4 regions of the Kitasatospora setae KM-6054 genome follow, and region 3 is predicted to be linked to each of the others. Evidence: riboswitches for the same ligand, from Rfam matches in the RefSeq annotation. Region 3 holds a riboswitch; each other region holds the start of a gene.

Region 1 (4,114 bases), 510 kb from region 3:
GAGCCGACGAGGCGGAAGGAGTGTGCAATCCACCGACCCGACCAGGTACGCTAGGCCAGTCCTCACCGCCTCCGGGGCGGTGCCGGGCGTTCCCCTGCGGGTGTAGCTCAATGGTAGAGCCCCAGTCTTCCAAACTGGTCACGCGAGTTCGATTCTCGTCACCCGCTCCACGAGGCCGACGGCCCCGACCACCCAGGTGGTCGGGGCCGTTCGCCGTTCCGCAGCCGGGCCGGAGCCGTTCCGGGGCCGGGCGCCCCGGCGAAGCCCGGAGGCCCCGCGCGGTGGTTCTCGCGCGGGGCCTCCGGGGAGTGGTGCCGGGGATCAGACGTTGACGCCGTGGGCGGCCAGGTAGGCGACCGGGTCGATGTCGGAGCCGTAGTCCGGGGTGGTGCGGATCTCGAAGTGCAGGTGCGGGCCGGTCACGTTGCCGGTGGCACCGGAGAGGCCGATCTGCTGGCCCGCGGTCACGGCCTGGCCGGCCGAGACCGAGATCGAGGACAGGTGCGCGTACTGGGCGTACTTGCCGTCGGCCAGCTTGATGACGACCTGGTTGCCGTAGGCGCCGCCGTTGCCGGCCGAGACCACGGTGCCGCCGGCGATCGCCTTCAGGCTGGTGCCGGTGGAGACCGGGAAGTCGATGCCGGTGTGGTAGCCGCTGGACCAGTTGGAGCCCGCCACCTTGTAGCCGGTGGTGACGCTGCCCGGCGCCGGGGCGACGTAGCCGGAGGAGGCGGTCGCGGCGGACGACGAGGACGAGGCCGCGGAGGACGACGACGAGGTCGACTTCTGGGTCTGGGTCTGGGTCTTCGTCTGGGTCTTCGTCTGGGTCTGGACCTGGGTCTGGGTCTTCGTCTGGGCCTGGGTCTTCGCGGCGGTGCCGGTCGAGGTCTTCGGCGCGGCCGCGGCGGCGGTGTCCGAGGAGGTGGACGCGGGCGCGGACGCGGCGGCGGCCTGGCCGCCGAGGGTCAGCTGCTGGCCCGGGCGGATCAGGTCCGGGTTGCCGCCGATGACCGAGCGGTTGTCCTGGTAGAGCTTCTCCCAGCCGCCGTCCACGTTCTTCGCGGTGGCGATCTTGGAGAGGGTGTCGCCGGAGACGACCCGGTAGGTCTGGTCGGCGGCCGGGGCGGCGCTGGAGGCGCTGTCCGCGGCGGTGTCGGCGACCGGGGTCGCGTCGACGGAGACGTTGGCCCACGAGCGGCCGCCGTCCTGGTGGTCGGCGGTGCCGTGCGCGGAGGCGGCAGTGGCCGGGAGGCCGATCGCGGCGCCGGCCACGCCGGTGGCGATGGCGATGCGGACGACGGTGGCCAGGCGCGGCTTGCGGTGCTTGCCCTGAGCGGACATGAAGCTGTTCCTCTCCGACGCCTGCGAGGTGAGCTGTCGGGTTCGGGCGAGAGTTGCCCGGCCGCGTCTCCGCGGCTTCACCCCGAGCCGTTCCCGTGCGTTCCGGGCCCGGCGTACTACCTGTGGTTCCCCCGCTCCTGCCGTGGCGTGGTGTTCTGGTCGGCACCGAGCGACGGCAGGACTAGGCGTTCCGCTCGGTGGCCCACCCGGCCGATGTCCGGGCTGCGGAGGAAGCAAAACCCACGGCTCGCGGAGCTGGCAAGCGCCGAAAAGCCCCGTTCCCGGACCCGGGAGGGGGCTGACGGTCCGCCAGGTCACGCTCCGCCGTCGGCAGGCCGCGCTGCGCGTACGGGATCATGACGGTGCGCCCACGAACGGCGTACAGCGGGCGACTTCGGTCACCGTGCGCGTTCGGGCGCCGACCAGGCGTGACGGGGCGGGTGACCCTGGTCACCCGCGGACGGGACTTCGGGACGGGGCAGGAGGTCCCGCGGCCGTCCGGGAGGGGTCTCGGGGGGGTCAGCCGGCGATGCCCGCGATCGCCTTGGAGACCGACTGGAGGAACTGCTGGATCGGCCCGGCCATCGTCGACTGGCTGAGCATGAAGCCGAACAGCGCGGCGATGACCGCGTGCCCGCCCTTCAGCTGCTTGTTGCGGATGAAGATGAAGACGATGATGCCGAACAGGACAAGGGCGGAGACGGAGAAGGCCACGGGGACTCACTTCCTCGATTCGTGGCGGGGATTCGGGTCGGAACCGGCGATGGTTCCAGGCGGAAACCGGCCCCTGCCCCCCGTGTCCCCACCACTCCATCCGGACTCAGTGTGGTCGCTCGTGCGGAGTGCGTAAAGGACTTGCCCCGTCACCGGGGGCCCCAACCCGCGTACTGGGACTGATTTTCGCCGTCCGCGACGATAGCGGACGGGTCCTGACGGAGCGTCGGCGGGAGGCCGTCCGCGGGGCCCGCGGGGGCAAACCGGCAGGCAGCCGGGCCGTGGCCCACGGGGCGGGTGGGGCAACGGAATTGGCCGAAGATCAACGTTCGGGTTTGACACTCCGTGGGCACCCCGTGCCGGGCGATTCCACACCGGTCCACCACAGTTGGCGCACGGCCGGACGGAGCGGGTACGGGGCGGGTACGGAGAGCGTACGGGGAGCGTCCGGACGGCGCGCGGCCGGGGTTCAGCGGCGCCAGACCAGCAGCACGGCGCGGTCGTCGTTGACGTGCTTGGCGACGCTGTCGATCAGCCGGACCGCGGCGCCGGAGCGGCCGCTCACCGGGGTGGTGGCGACCAGCCGGTCGGCCTCGCCCATCAGCCGGTCCATGCCCTCGCCGAGGTCGCGGCCGGGGATCTCGACCATGCCGTCGGTGCACAGCATCAGCAGGTCGCCGGGGCCCAGGACGCCGCGCACGCCCTCGAACTTGGCGCCGTCGTAGACACCGAGCAGCGGGCCCTCGGCCTCCTTGACCTCCCAGCGGCCGGCCCCGGCCAGCCGGTGCATGCCGGGCAGGTGGCCGGCCGAGAGGAGTTCGTACTCGCCAGTGTCCAGGTCGATGACCAGGTGGACGGCGGTGGCGAAGCCCTCGGCCCAGTCCTGGCGCAGCAGGTAGCCGTTGGCGGCGGGCAGGAAGTCGTGGGCGGGCAGCGAGCCGAGCAGTCCGCCGAAGGCGCCGGAGAGCAGCAGGGCGCGGCTGCCCGCGTCCATGCCCTTGCCGGAGACGTCGGCGAGCACGGTCTCCAGCACCCGGCCGCCGGGGCCGGTGCGGGCGGCGACCATGAAGTCGCCGGAGAAGGACTGGCCGCCGGCCGGGCGGAGCGCGGTGTCGGTGTGCCAGCCGTCGGGCAGCTGCGGGAACCGGCCCTGGACCCGGATCCGTTCGCGCAGGTCGAACAGCATGGTGGAGCCGCCGCGCCAGGGCACGCCGATCCGACGGCGGAACTGGGCGACCAGCAGCCCGGCGACGCCGACCGCGCCGACCACCAGGGCGGCGCCGGGGCTGACGCCGTGGCTGTAGGCGGTGGGGAGGTCGGCGGCCAGCTGCTCGCCGGTGTGCACCACCGACTCGGTGACCAGGCCGAGGGCCGCGACGGCGTACAGCAGCACCAGGGTGCCGGGGCGCAGCAGCAGCGCGCCGGCCAGCACCGGGAGCACCAGGGCGGTGGGCGGGGCCCAGTCCGGGGCGAGGATGTTGAGCAGCACCAGCAGCGGGACGGCCAGGGCGAGCGCGGTGAACGCCACCCAGTCGGCGCCGTCGCCGCGGAAGTAGTCGACGCCGGCCCGGCGCAGCCTGCGTCGGGCCCGGTACAGCGCGCCGCGCAGCCGGGCCGTCACGGGTTCGCGGGACGGCGCGCCGCCCCGGCCCGTCGCACTGGGACGCGCGCTGCCGGCCATGGGGACCGACCTTATCCACCACCGGTGCCCGCGTCGACGGGCCGGGTGGCACCGAGTGCAGCGGGGGCGGTCGGCCCGGTGGGTTTCGGCCGCCGGGGACATGCCGGGTCCGGTCCGTATCGGTTCGCGGCTGTCGCGGAGTGACAGTTGGCGAGGCGTCATGACGATTCGGCAGCCCGAACTGACCGTGCCGGCGCTGGGCGTCGAGGAGCGGGGGCGCGGGGGCCGGAGCGTCGGTGTCGCGTTCGGTGTCGCGTTCGGGGGCGGCGGGGAGGCGCCGGGAACGACCGAGGGCGCCCGGTGGGGCGCCCTCGGTGCGGCTGCGCTCAGCCCTGCGGGTGGTGGGCCGGGATCGGCGGCAGTTCGCCGGTGGTCTCG
Region 2 (4,114 bases), 2.0 Mb from region 3:
CGACCGCCATCGCCACCGCCGCGACGGCCATCGGGCGGGCGGGCTTCAGGCGGTAGGCGCACACGTCACCCACGATCGCGCCGACGCCGAAGGCGACGACCACCACGGCCCACGCACTCGCGCCGCCCCACTCGCGCTTCGCCAACAGCGGCCCGATGACGAACACCGAGGGCAGCACCACCACGTGGTAGACCGCTATCGCCAGCATCCCCGACCACACCCACGTCCGACCGCGCACGTGCTGCCAGCCGACCCGCAGCTCGGCCAGGAACCCCTGCCGCCCGCCCGCCGCCGCCCCGGCGACACCGCCGACCGCACCGCCGACGCCCCCTCCTCCCGCGCCCACTGCACCGACCGCGCCCAGGCGGGCCAGTACGGCGGCGCTGGCCGCGAAGCTCACCGCGTCGAGCGCCAGCGCGCCGCCCGGGCCGGCCAGTGCGATCAGTACGCTGGCCAGCGCCGGACCGACCACCAGGCTCGCCGACTGCACGAAGCCGCGCAGGGCGTTCGCCTCGCGCAGTCGGTCGGCGGGGACGAGCAGGAGCAGCAGGCCGGTGGAGGCCGGCAGGAAGAACGCGTCCGCGACACCGAACACCGCCGCCAGCAGAGCGAGCAGCCCGACCCGGGCGGTGCCGGTGAGCAGCAGCACCGCGATGGCCGCCTGGACAGCGCACCGCACCAGGTCGGAGGCCAGCATGATCCGCTGCCTGGGCAGGCGGTCCGCCCAGACGCCGCCGACGAGTGTGAACACCAGCAGCGGGAGCAGGCCCGCCGTCGCGACCAGCCCGACGTCGGCGGCCGAGTCGCTGATCGACAGCACCGCGAAGGGCAGCGCCACGAACGACACCCGGTCGCCCAGGACCGACAACGACTGGCCGACGAACAGCCTGGCGAACCGGCGCTCGGTGCGGAGCACTTCGGGAACCAGCACGCGCACGGGACCTCCTCCACTGACTCGGTGACACGCCCGCGGGAACAGCGAGCAGGGCGATCGTAGGAAGTCCGTCGACACCCTGTCGCGCCATTTATCCGCAACACGGAGATTGCCCGTATTGGCCCCAACTTGCCTCCCCTACAGGCGACTTGCCTCTCCCGAGCCATCCGCCGCCCCACGCCGGGGCCCCTCTCTCCCCCGCAGGCGACCGTTCCAATCCCACCGATCGGCCACACTTCTCCAGCCGATCGACCGACCAACCGACCGGACGACCGGACGACCGGACGGCTCGACCGACGGCGCCGCCCGGCGACTCGGTCAACCACCCGAGACATCGTCAACAGGTCGCCCACACACCAGGCGGCAACCAGCGTGACGAAGGCGTGATCCGGGCGCGACGAGCTTGTGATTGCCACGTTCGAGTGAATAGGCTCCTCCCTGCCCGCACCGCCGGGCCCCGCAGCGCGACAACGCCGAGCCCTGTCCACCGCGTCGCCGGGTCGACCACCACAACCCTTGGGCAGGGGCGGGGGAACCACGTTTGTTGCCGTCCCCCACGGCTAGGGGTGAAGCCGTCAGCGCCGGGCGACCGGAGTGCGGCGGCCGGGCCTCCCTCCCGGTCCGAACCCGACAGCTCACCTCGCAGGCGTGCGGAGAGGATCTCGCATGCTCTTCACGGGTTCGGGACGTCATCGCCGGCAGAGCCAGGCGGAGAAGACCGCCGAGCGCGCGATCGCGGCGGCCGGTGTGGCCGGCCTCGGCATCGCCCTGCCGCTGCTCACCGTGAGCGGCGCGCACGCCGCGCCCAGCGCGGTCTGGGACCGGGTCGCCGAGTGCGAAAGCGGAGGGAACTGGGGCTCCAACGCGGGCAACGGCCTCTACGGCGGCCTGCAGATCAACGCCCAGCGCTGGACCGACTACGGCGGCACCCAGTACGCCCCGCTGCCGGACGGCGCCACCCGCAGCCAGCAGATCGCCGTCGCCGAGCGCATCCTGGCCACCGAGGGCCCGTCGCCCTGGTCCGCCTGCGCGGACGGCGCCGGCCTGAACACCGCCAGCGCGCCGGGCGTCGTCGACGACAACGACTCGGCGAGCGAGACCGGTTCGCTGCGCGGCGCCCGCGGCATCGCGGCGGTCAACGCGGCCCCGGACGGCAGCACCGCACCGGCGGACGGCAGCACCGCACCGGTGTTCTCCGGGCTGCCCGGCTACGACCCGGTCGCGCACGTGTACTGGTACGAGAAGAACGGCGCCTGGTTCTGGACCAGCCACCAGAGCCTGTACGAGCGCTACCTGCAGTTGACGCACCCGCAGCCGCAGCCGAGCACGCCCACCCCGCCCGCCCCGACCGACTCGGCGACCCCCGCTCCCGGCACCCCGACCACGCCCGCCCCGGACGCCTCGGCCACGCCGACCGTCCCGCCGGCCTCCCCCGGCACCCCGCTGGTGCCCACCGGCCCGACCACCACGCCCACCCCGGGCGCCCCCGCCGAGGGCAACAACGGAAACGGCAACAACGGGAACGGCGGAAACGGCAGCGGCCTGTTCCCCACCGCCCCGGTGAGCCCGACCCCGGACGCCCCGACCTCGCCCACCCCGTCCACCCCGTCCGCCTCGTCCGCAACGACGGCCACGCCGAGCGCCCCCGCAACCCCGGCCCCCTCCACCGCCGCACCCACGGACGCGGCTGCGGCCGCCACCCCGGCAGGCCCGGCCGCCGGGTCCGCGCAGCCGTACACCGTCGGCCCGGGCGACACCCTGGCCTCGATCGCCCGCACCCACGCGGTGGACGGCGGCTGGTCCGAGCTCTACGCGTCGAACCAGCAGGTGGTCGGCGGGAACCCGGACCTGATCCACCCGGGCCAGGTGCTGGACCTGAAGTGACACCGGCCCGGGCCGGCCGCCGTCACTTCGGGGCGGCGGCCAGCCCGGTGCAGCCGCGCAGGCCGTCGCGGCGCTGCTGGGCGGTCCGCGCGGCGTTCCCGTTCTGCGGGACGGGCACGCCGCGGCCGTCGATGTGGGCGGGGGTGAAGACCTCGCCGGTGACCCGGCCGTCGGCGGTGACGGTGAGCGTGGTGACGCCGGTCTCGTCGGAGGCGGCGTAGTTCGAGGTGCCGTACCAGAGGAAGTTGCCGAAGCCGTACGCGACGTAGGTCTTCCCGAGCATGCCCGAGCCGAGCATGGTGTGGGCGTGGGTGCCGACCACGGCGGTCGCTCCGGCGTCGGCGAGCTTCTTGGCGAGCGAGGTCTGCGCCCGGGTCGGGCAGGCCACCCCCTCGTCGCCCCAGTGCAGGTAGACCAGGACCACGGGCGCCTGGGCCTTCGCCGCGGTGACGGCGCGCAGCAGCGCGGGCTCGTCGAGGGCGGAGGCGATGCCGGGCTTGTGCGCGCCGGCCCGCCACTTCTGGTTGGTGATCTCGTTGACCTGGCTGGCTCCCAGCACGGCGACCTTCACGCCGCGCACCGTGGTGACGTACGGGGCGTACGCCTCGGCGGCGTCCTTGCCGATGCCGACCACGGGTATCGGGGAGGCGGCCTTCGCGGCGAGGGTGTCGGCGAGGCCGTCGGGGCCGAAGTCGACGGCGTGGTTGTTGGCCTGGGAGACCACGTCGACGCCGGCGTCCTTGAGCGCGTCGAGCGCCTTGGGGGTGGTGCGGAAGGTGTAGGTCTTGGCCTCGGCCTTGCCGCGGCTGGTGATCGCGGTCTCCAGGTTGAGCACCGAGAGGTCGGCGGCGGACAGCGTCGCGGCGATCGGGCCGAGCGCGGTTTCGGTCTTGGACGCGCCGAGCCGGGAGGCGGTGCGTCCCTCGAAGTGGACGTCCCCGGCGAAGGCCACCGTGATGCTGCCGTCCGCCCCGCCGCCCTTCGTCGCCCCCGCCGCCGGGGCCGTTCCGCCGGCCGTTCCGCTCGCGGTCCCGTCCGGCGTGCCCTCGGCCTGGCCCGGTGCGGTCGGCGCGCCCGACCCGCTGGGATCGCCCGACGTACCGGACGCGGCGGACGTGCCGGATGCCGCCCCGCCGCCGGCCGCGGTCCGGTCCTGGGCGGGCGTCGGCCCGCCGCAGCCGGCGACGGCGGTGAGCAGCAGGACTGCGGTGGCGGCGGCTGTGGTGCCGACCGTGGCGCGACGCATGAACGGACCCCCCGGATGGTTCGGTGACGACGCACTTTATCCGCGCCGTT
Region 3 (4,114 bases):
GGACACGCGCGACGGCTCCGTTCTGCGGCCGGCCTCCGCCGCCGTCCGCGGTCGGACGGCCGTCCTCGCGGGGGCCCGGGGGCAGAGGTTAGCGAGTCGGATCGATCCAGTCCAAACCCCGACAGCCCCGAATATTTGACCCCCAATCGGACATCCGCACGGGAACGGCCCGGCACCCCTTGGGGGCACCGGGCCGCACGTCCCGCCGGGGCCCCGAACGGGCCCCGGGCCGGGTCAGATCCGGACGATCCGGTTGATCGGCATCGCGGTCGCCGACTCGTAGCGGACCTGCGCGCCGGTGTGCGGGGCGTGGATCATCTGCCCGTTGCCGACGTACATCCCGACGTGGTGCTGGTCGCCGTAGTAGATGATCAGGTCGCCCGGGCGGGCGTTGGCGATGTCGGTGCCCAGGCTGGTGCCGGCCCCCGCCTGCGCCTGGGAGGTGCGCGGGATCGACACGCCGGCCTGCTTGTAGGCCCACTGCATCAGGCCGGAGCAGTCGAAGCTGCTCGGCCCGGCGGCGCCGTACGCGTACCAGCTGCCCAGCTTGGAGACGGCCGCGCCGACCGCGTTGCCGGAGAAGTTCGAGGGCGCGGGCGCGTCCAGCGCGGGCCGGTCGGTGCTCCGCGAGGCGCGGTCCTGCGAGGCGGCGGAGGCCGCGGAGGCCGCGGCGTCGGCCTTCGCCTTGGCGTCCGCGGCGGCCTTGGCCTCGGCGGCGGCGATCTGCTCGCGCTCCTGCTGGGTCAGCGTGTTGAGCAGCTCCTGGGCCTTGGCGAGCTTCGCCTGGACGTCCGCCTTGTCGGCCTGCAGGGCCTTGGTGGTGGTGTCCAGCTCGGCGAGCTTGCTCTCGGCCTCCTTGCGCTGCGCGTCGAGCTTGGACTGCTCGTCCTTGAAGCTCTTGAGCAGGTCGGCCTGGGTGGAGCCGACCACGTTCAGCGCGCCGGCCTGGCCGAGGAAGGCGTCCGGGGTGCTGGAGAGCATCAGCTGCATGGTCTGCGGCATGCTGCCGGTCCGGTACTGCTCGGCGGCGATCCCGGCCAGGCTCTCCTGGACGGTGGTCACCTGCCCCTGCTGCCGGGCGAGCTGGTCCTGCAGCTGGCCGACCTGCTTCTGCAGGTCCTGCTGCTTCTCGACCGAGGCGTTCAGCGCCTCGGTCTTGATCTCGGCCTCTTCGTTGAGCTGGTCGACCTGCTGCTTGACCTGGTCCTTGGTCGGCGCGGGATCGGCGTGCGCCCCGCCCTGGGCGGAGAGCGCCACGGCGGCGGCGGCGGTCGCAGTGAGAATCGAGACCCGGGCACGGCTCGCGGGCTTGGGACGACGATGGGACGCCACGAAGGCGGACTCCTTCTTCCTCGACCGCCTACCGGGTGAGCTGACGGGTTCGGGCTGGAAGAGATTGCCCTACGACGCCTCACCGGCCGCGCGCGGCGGCCGACCTGGCGCCGATTCACCCCGGGGGAACGTGGTTCCCCGGCTCCGTTCGACAGCACCCCCGCAGGGGTATCCCCGTCAGCAGACCCGGTGTTGACGGTCTGCCCGCTGCGTCACGGACTCGGCGGCGACCCCCGCCGCCGCCCCCCTTGGGCGATCGACTCTGCGGTGGTCGAGACATGACCCTAGTAACCGATCCGTGATCCGCTCAAATCTTTGTCGGAAAAAAATCTGATTCTGAATCAAACACCCGGCAAAATGTGACCGATAGTGAGCACTTCATGACGCAGGGCGTAGCAATTCTCATGATGTGGTCCAGAAGCGACAGACCCGGACGTGTCGCAGATCACAAGGGGATCTCGGCCCGCCCGGGCGTGTCACTATGCGTCAGTTGTCGCCCGGTGGGGCGTTTGTCCGATTCGTCGGCCCGTCAGACCGGAAGCCGTCGGACCGGCGCGGGTCAGACCCGGCGGATGGTCGAGATCGGCAGGGTGTCGACCTTCATCACCTTCACCACGTCGCCGGTGCGCGGCGCGTGGACCACCATGCCGTCGCCGATGTACATGCCGACGTGGTGCCGGTCGCCGTAGTAGACGACCAGGTCGCCCGGCTGCGCGTTGTGCCAGTCGGTGCCGACGTTCACGCCGTAGCTGCCCTGCGACTGCGAGGTGCGCGGCAGCGAGACGCCGGCCTTCGCGTACGCCCACACCATCAGGCCGGAGCAGTCGAAGGTGTTCGGGCCGGTGGCGCCCCACACGTACGCGGAGCCCTGCTTGCCGAGCGCCGCCGCCACCGCGGTCGCGGCGTAGCCGCTGGCCTGCGGCAGGGAGGCCGGGTCGACCCGGTTGGAGCTGCGCGAGGCGGTGCCGCCGGTGTCCCGCAGGATCGCGGCGCGGTCCGCGGCGCTCAGCTTGGCGAGCAGCTTCTGCGCCTCGGCGAGCTTGCCGTTGACCTCGCTCTTGGCGTCGTTGAGCGCCTGGGTCTGGGTGTCCAGCTCGTGCAGGACCTGGGCGGCCTCCTGCTTCTGCTGGTCCAGGCGGCGCTGCTGCTCCTTGAGCGACTTCAGCGTCTCGGCCTGGGTGCTGGCGGCCTGGTCGAACGAGGCCGCCTGGGCGAGGTACTTGTCCGGGTTGGACGAGAGCATCAGCTGCATCGACGGGTCGACGCCGCCCTGCCGGTACTGGTCCCCGGCGACCGCCGCGAGGCCGGAGGAGAGCTCGGTCAGCTGCTCCTGGCCGCGGGCCACCTGGTCCTGGAGGTCGTCGGCCTGCTTGCGCAGCTGGTCGGACCGCTCCTTGGCGCCGTTGAACTTCTCGGCGGCCTGCTCCTGCTCCTCCAGCAGCTTGTCGACCTGCGCCTTGACCTCGTCCTTGTTCGGCTGGGCCGGGGCGGCGTGCGCGCCGGCCTGGGCCGTCAGGGCGACCGCGGTCGCGGCGGCGGCGGTGAACACGGAGATCCGCGCACGGCTCGGCTGCTTGGGACGCCGGTGGGAGGCCAAGGGGGAGCTCCTTCTTCCTGCTGGACTCACCCCAACGAGTGATGGTCCGGAATATAGGTTTGACGCCAGACCCTAGTGAAGTCCCTGCCTCCGCGTCCACTCCCGGGGGGCTTCCGGTCCCACCGCCCCGCCCCCTTTCACAAGGCCGTCACACTCCGGCCGCCTCCGGGCCCCCTGACCGCCCCTCAGCTGCGGGAGAGCCGGTTCAGCAGCAGCACCGAGGCCACCGGCCGCGCCCCGGCCTTGCGCACCCCGTCCGCGACCTCCTTGTCCGCGGAGACCACCACCACCGGACGGCCCTGCGGCTCGGCCCGCACCAGTCGGCGGATCAGCTCGTCCGCGGTCTCCCCGGTGCGGCTGAACCGCACCCGGACCCCGCGCGGCGGCGCCATGATCACCGGCACGTCCAGGTCCTGGCCGTCGAAGACGCAGGTCACCTCGGCCTGGGTGCGCTGGGCCAGCATCGCCAGGCCGCCCAGCAGCCGCATCCGCTGCTGCTCCAGCGGCAGTTGGGGATAGCCGGTCTTGGTCACGTTGTAGCCGTCCACCACCAGGTGGACCTGCGGGATCGCCAGCAGCTGGTCCAGCAGCGCCGGGTCGTCCTCGGCCAGACCGCGCCGGGCCACGTCGTGCGGCGAGGCCGAGCCGGGCTCGACCGCCTCCACCAGGTCGGCCGGGCGCAGCGCGGTGACCGGCAGCGCCAGCTCGCGCTGCAGGCCCTGGGCGGACTGCAGCACGGTGTCCAGCAGCAGGCGCAGCCGCATGTCCTCGACGCTGCGGCCCTCCCGGACGGTGCGCCGCCCGCTCTCCACCGCGGCCTCCAGCTCGGCGACCCGGTGCCGCAGCCGCCGGGCCTCGCCCTCGGCGGCGCTGCGCTCGGCCCCGGCCGCGGCCCGGGCGGCCTCCAGCTCGGCGGCCAGCCGGCGGCTCTCGGCCTGCGCCCGGCGGGTGTCGGCCTCCAGCGAGCGGACCTTCTTGCGCAGCGACTCCGCCTCCTTGCGGACGCCCTCGGCCTCGGCCCGCTGCCGGTCCAGCTCGGCCCGGGCGGCCGTCCTGGCCTCGGCCAGCTCCTCCTGGAGCCGCTCGGCCAGCCGGGCGGCCTCGGCGGCGGCGCCCTCGGCGTCGGCCCGCTCGGCCTCCTCGCCGGCCTCCTCGACCAGCCGGGCCCAGCCGGACGGCCGGACC
Region 4 (4,114 bases), 510 kb from region 3:
GCGTGTGGGTGTGCGCGCCGTCGGGGGCGAGCGCCAGCGTGCCGCGCACCTCGACGTTGCCGGCGCTGGCCAGGGTCAGCGACCGGTCGGCGGCGAACACCAGCGAGCCGGTCTTCTCCACCAGCAGCGAGCCGACCTGCGCGTCGGCGTCCAGCACCACCTTGTCGGCGATCCGCACCGCGCTGCCGGGCCCGGGCACCTTGCCGCCCCAGCCCTTGGCGTCCGACCAGTTCCGGCCGCTCCGGTCGACCGGCGGCGGCTGCGGCGCGGACGGGTCGGGGCTCGCCGAGGCGGGCGGCGGGCCGCCGGTGCCGTGCTGGTGCCCGCCCGCGGGCGTGCTGCCGCCGGGCGGGGCCGGCCGGGCCGAGGTCTCGTCCGCGCCCGCCAGCGACTGCCGCAGCACCACTCCCCCGCCGAGCGCCGCCACCGTCCCGACCGCCAGCCAGGTCAGCATCCTGCGCCGCCCCACCAGCGGCCGCCGGTGCCGGTGCCGGACGGCCGGGGTCTGCTCGCTGTTCCGCTGCTCTTCCACCTCGGCCGCCCTCCCGGGGCCCGCAACCCTGAGTCGTCGGGGGCAGCTTAGGCACGGCCGCCACCCGGACACGTCATGTTCCGGACGGGGTAAGCATCCTGGCGTAGCACCTCCGGACGCCCGTTCGGGAACGTTCGATTCCGCCCGGGCGTATCACCTGATTGACCGTCAACTCACCTTCCCCGCAGAGGAACGGACCGGCCATGGCGAAGACGCCCACCCCCGAGGAGCGCCACCGGTTCGCCTCGACGCGTGCGCAGCAGGGCGGCTTCACCGCGATCCGCTCGCTGGCCCGGTTCGGCGTGGACCCGGTCCTGGCCGCCGACTACGGCCGCCCGCCCGGCTTCGGCACGGCGGTGGAGGCGATCGCCGAGATCGCCGAGACGCACCACCTGCTCACCCTCGCCTCGGCGCACCGGCGCGACTGGCCGCCCACCCTGCCGGAGCGCTTCGCCTGGCGGCACGCGGGCCCGCTGGGCCGGTGCTGGCTCTCCTCCTGCGCCACCGACTACGGCTGGCCGCCCACCGCGGAGCTCCCGCCGCCCGGGCGGGGCGGGGCGGCCGAGTCGGCGGCCGTGCGGGAGCTGGAGGTGCTCCGGCGGGCGGGCGCCGCCGCGCTCGACTCCGGTCGGCGCGCCCTGTTCCCCGTCCCGCTCCGGCCGCTGCGCACCCTGCACGCCGTCGCCGCGGCCGGCATGGCGGAGGTGTACCGGCTGGCCCGCCGGGGCCTGCCGCTGCCCGCCGAGGGGAGCGGCTTCGCCCACCTGGACGCGGAGCCGCCGGGCCCGTGGGCGCGGATCGAGGCCATCACGGACACCTGCCACCGGCTGCACGCGCCCGCCGACCTCCCGCCCGGCCTGCGCGGGCCGCTGGCGGCGCTCAGCCTGCGGTACGCCGCCCGGGAGGCCCGGTCCGCGGCCGGGGGCGAGTGGCTGAGCGCGGCGCGGTCGCGGAAGGACGCTTCCCGACCGGAATTCTGACGGCCCGTCCGGAAAAAGGAATTCGGCCGGACCGCGAGAACCCGCCGCCCCGCCCCGGGGTCGACTCCGCTCCGGCCCCCCTGGAAATAACGCCATCAAATGGACAATTCACCGGCGTGCCGTCCGACCAGAGGGGCATCAACGACTCATATGGCAACCAAAGCCCTTTAACACCCAAAACGGTCACAAGATCCACCTTTTCCTGACGCTCCCGCAGCCCCCGCCAGCGGCAACGGAGTTCCGCCCGGAATTCTTGATCACCTTTTCCGGGGCCCGGAAAACCTTTCCCGGATATTTGCCATTCGCCCTTGAGTCCGCTTAATCTCCTGCCCACGTTCGTGGACACACGGACCCAGCCCACCCGGAACGCCGAGTCCTGCCGCCGGGTGGGTCGGCTCATGCACAACGCACCACGGCAGGGGCGGGGGAACCAGGTAAGTCGCCCCGGGCGGTCGCAGGACCGCACGGGGCTTGGGGTGAAGCCGGGCGCACCGCGAGGTGTGCTCGGCCGGGCGACTCCGGCCCGAATCCGACAGCTCACCTCGCAGGCGTGGGAGAGGAACGCTCCTTCATGCTGCCCATCAGCTCCAAGAACGCCCGCCGCCTGATCGCCACCACCGGCGTCGTCGGCATCGGCCTCACGATTCCCTGCCTGACCGCCGGTTCCGCCTCCGCGGCCACCGTCGCCACCTGGGACAAGGTCGCCCAGTGCGAGTCCAGCGGCAACTGGTCGATCAACACCGGCAACGGCTTCTACGGCGGCCTGCAGTTCACCGCCTCCACCTGGGCCGAGTTCGGCGGCACCGCGTACGCCTCGCGCGCCGACCTCGCCACCAAGGAGCAGCAGATCGCCACCGCCGAGAAGGTGCTGGCCGTCCAGGGCCCCGGCGCCTGGCCCGTCTGCTCCGTCCAGGCCGGCCTGACCAAGGGCGGCGCGGCCCCCCAGGTCGACACCTCCGGCTCGTCCGGCAACTCGTCGTCCTCGTCCTCGTCGTCGTCCTCGAACTCGACCGGCTCCACCCAGTCGCCGTCGCCGTCGCAGTCGCAGTCCGGCGGCACGGACAAGTCCCAGCACTCCTGGTCGCAGTCCCGCCACCAGAACCAGTCCCAGCCCCAGGCCCAGGCGCAGCCCCAGGCCGAGCAGAGCACCCCGGCCGCGACCGACCAGTCGGCCGGCACCTACACCGTGGTGGCGGGCGACTGGCTGTCCGCGATCGCGCAGAGCCAGCACGTGGACGGCGGCTGGCAGAAGCTGTACGACCTGAACCGCTCGGTCCTCACCGAGGGCCCGGACATGATCTACCCGGGTCAGCAGCTCGCCCTGGGCGGCACCGCGACCGCGACCGCGCAGCCGCAGCAGTCCGCCCCGGCCACCAAGTCGTCGAACGGCTCCTCCTACCAGGGCTCGTCCTGGAAGAGCGGCCGCACCGGCGGCAAGGCCGGCGCCTCCACGGCGACCACCGCGGCCAAGAGCGCCACCGGCACCGCCACCACCGCCACCACCGAGGCCAAGACCGCCACCGCCACCACCGCCGTCAAGGCGACCGGTTCCAAGGCCGCGGCGATCGACTTCGCGCTGTCCAAGCTCGGCCAGGCGTACGTCTACGGCGGCACCGGCAACGGCGGCTGGGACTGCTCGGGCCTGACCCAGGCCGCGTTCCGCCAGGCGGGCATCAGCCTGCCGCGGGTCGCCGCCGACCAGGCCGACTACGCGACCCGGGTGTCGCTGGACAGCCTGCAGCCGGGCGACCTGCTGTTCTGGTCGAGCAACGGCGCCAACTCGGGCGTCTACCACGTCGCGCTGTACGTGGGCGACGGCAAGTACGTCGAGGCCGCGAACCCGCGCTCCGGCGTCCGCACCGAGACCGTCGCGAACTGGGCCCCGGACTTCGCGGGCCGCGTCTGATCCGCGAGCGGTGGAGCACCGCTGCCCCCGGAGACCCTGGTCGGCTCCGGGGGCAGCGGCCTATTCTCGGCCGGGACCGATCGACTGGACGAACCCGGGAGCCGGAACCATGGCGAAAGTGACCGTCACGCTGGACGCGGACCTGGCGCTGGAGGCGATGCTGCGCCTCGGCGCGACCAATCCGCAGGACGCGGTGGAGCTGATCGTGCGCGACTACCTGGCGACCGACCGCCGCACCGAGGCCCGCACCGGCGGCCCGCGCGACGCGGACCGCCTGCAGGCCCCGGCGCCGCCCGCCCAGGAGGGCTGATCCCGGCAACCCCCGTCCCACCCAAGCAACTTACTCTCTAGTAAGTTTACCGGCGAGTACCTACCCTGGGCGAACCCCCATCCCACCCAAGGGAGTTCGCTCATGGCACACCCCCTCGCCCGTGCCGCGCGCAGCGGCCGCCTGGCGCCCCCGCCCGTCGAGGTGCGCCGGGCCGGCGGCCGGGTCGTCGAGGCCCGGGCGGCGCACCTGGTGCCGCCGCCCGACCGCGGCAGCCTCGCCGACCTGCCGTTCCGCAACGCCGAGCAGGCGCCGGACGCCGTCGTCCTGACGATCCGTCAAGGCGACGGATCCTGGCGGGACGTGACGGCCCGCGCGTTCGCCGACCGGGTCGCCGCGCTGGCCCGCGGCCTGATCGCGGTCGGGGT

What was found. Region 3 has a riboswitch for cyclic di-AMP ahead of KSE_RS10700 (C40 family peptidase). Riboswitches for the same ligand answer to the same signal wherever they lie in the genome.
Region 1: it holds a riboswitch for cyclic di-AMP, as region 3 does, so the genes downstream of both, KSE_RS12920 (M23 family metallopeptidase) here and KSE_RS10700 (C40 family peptidase) in region 3, are expected to answer to the same signal.
Region 2: it holds a riboswitch for cyclic di-AMP, as region 3 does, so the genes downstream of both, KSE_RS45570 (LysM peptidoglycan-binding domain-containing protein) here and KSE_RS10700 (C40 family peptidase) in region 3, are expected to answer to the same signal.
Region 4: it holds a riboswitch for cyclic di-AMP, as region 3 does, so the genes downstream of both, KSE_RS45705 (transglycosylase family protein) here and KSE_RS10700 (C40 family peptidase) in region 3, are expected to answer to the same signal.

Annotation. Positions count from the first base shown of each region.
Region 1 covers NC_016109.1:2,932,543-2,936,656, forward strand. Annotated here, with positions in the region: tRNA gene KSE_RS12915 (tRNA-Gly) at 97-170, shown strand; gene KSE_RS12920 (M23 family metallopeptidase) at 322-1,341, opposite strand; cyclic di-AMP (ydaO/yuaA leader) riboswitch at 1,347-1,499, opposite strand; gene KSE_RS12925 (hypothetical protein) at 1,861-2,055, opposite strand; gene KSE_RS12930 (PP2C family protein-serine/threonine phosphatase) at 2,525-3,736, opposite strand; gene KSE_RS12935 (ribose-5-phosphate isomerase) at 4,063-4,114, opposite strand, start outside.
Region 2 covers NC_016109.1:462,348-466,461, forward strand. Annotated here, with positions in the region: gene KSE_RS01925 (MFS transporter) at 1-931, opposite strand, end outside; cyclic di-AMP (ydaO/yuaA leader) riboswitch at 1,430-1,597, shown strand; gene KSE_RS45570 (LysM peptidoglycan-binding domain-containing protein) at 1,601-2,818, shown strand; gene KSE_RS01935 (CapA family protein) at 2,841-4,064, opposite strand.
Region 3 covers NC_016109.1:2,418,360-2,422,473, forward strand. Annotated here, with positions in the region: gene KSE_RS10695 (C40 family peptidase) at 1-6, opposite strand, end outside; gene KSE_RS10700 (C40 family peptidase) at 235-1,332, opposite strand; cyclic di-AMP (ydaO/yuaA leader) riboswitch at 1,343-1,499, opposite strand; gene KSE_RS10705 (C40 family peptidase) at 1,892-2,929, opposite strand; gene KSE_RS10710 (NYN domain-containing protein) at 3,115-4,114, opposite strand, start outside.
Region 4 covers NC_016109.1:1,907,646-1,911,759, forward strand. Annotated here, with positions in the region: gene KSE_RS08410 (G8 domain-containing protein) at 1-532, opposite strand, end outside; gene KSE_RS08415 (hypothetical protein) at 736-1,512, shown strand; cyclic di-AMP (ydaO/yuaA leader) riboswitch at 1,909-2,078, shown strand; gene KSE_RS45705 (transglycosylase family protein) at 2,084-3,418, shown strand; gene KSE_RS08425 (hypothetical protein) at 3,528-3,728, shown strand; gene KSE_RS08430 (AMP-dependent synthetase/ligase) at 3,831-4,114, shown strand, end outside.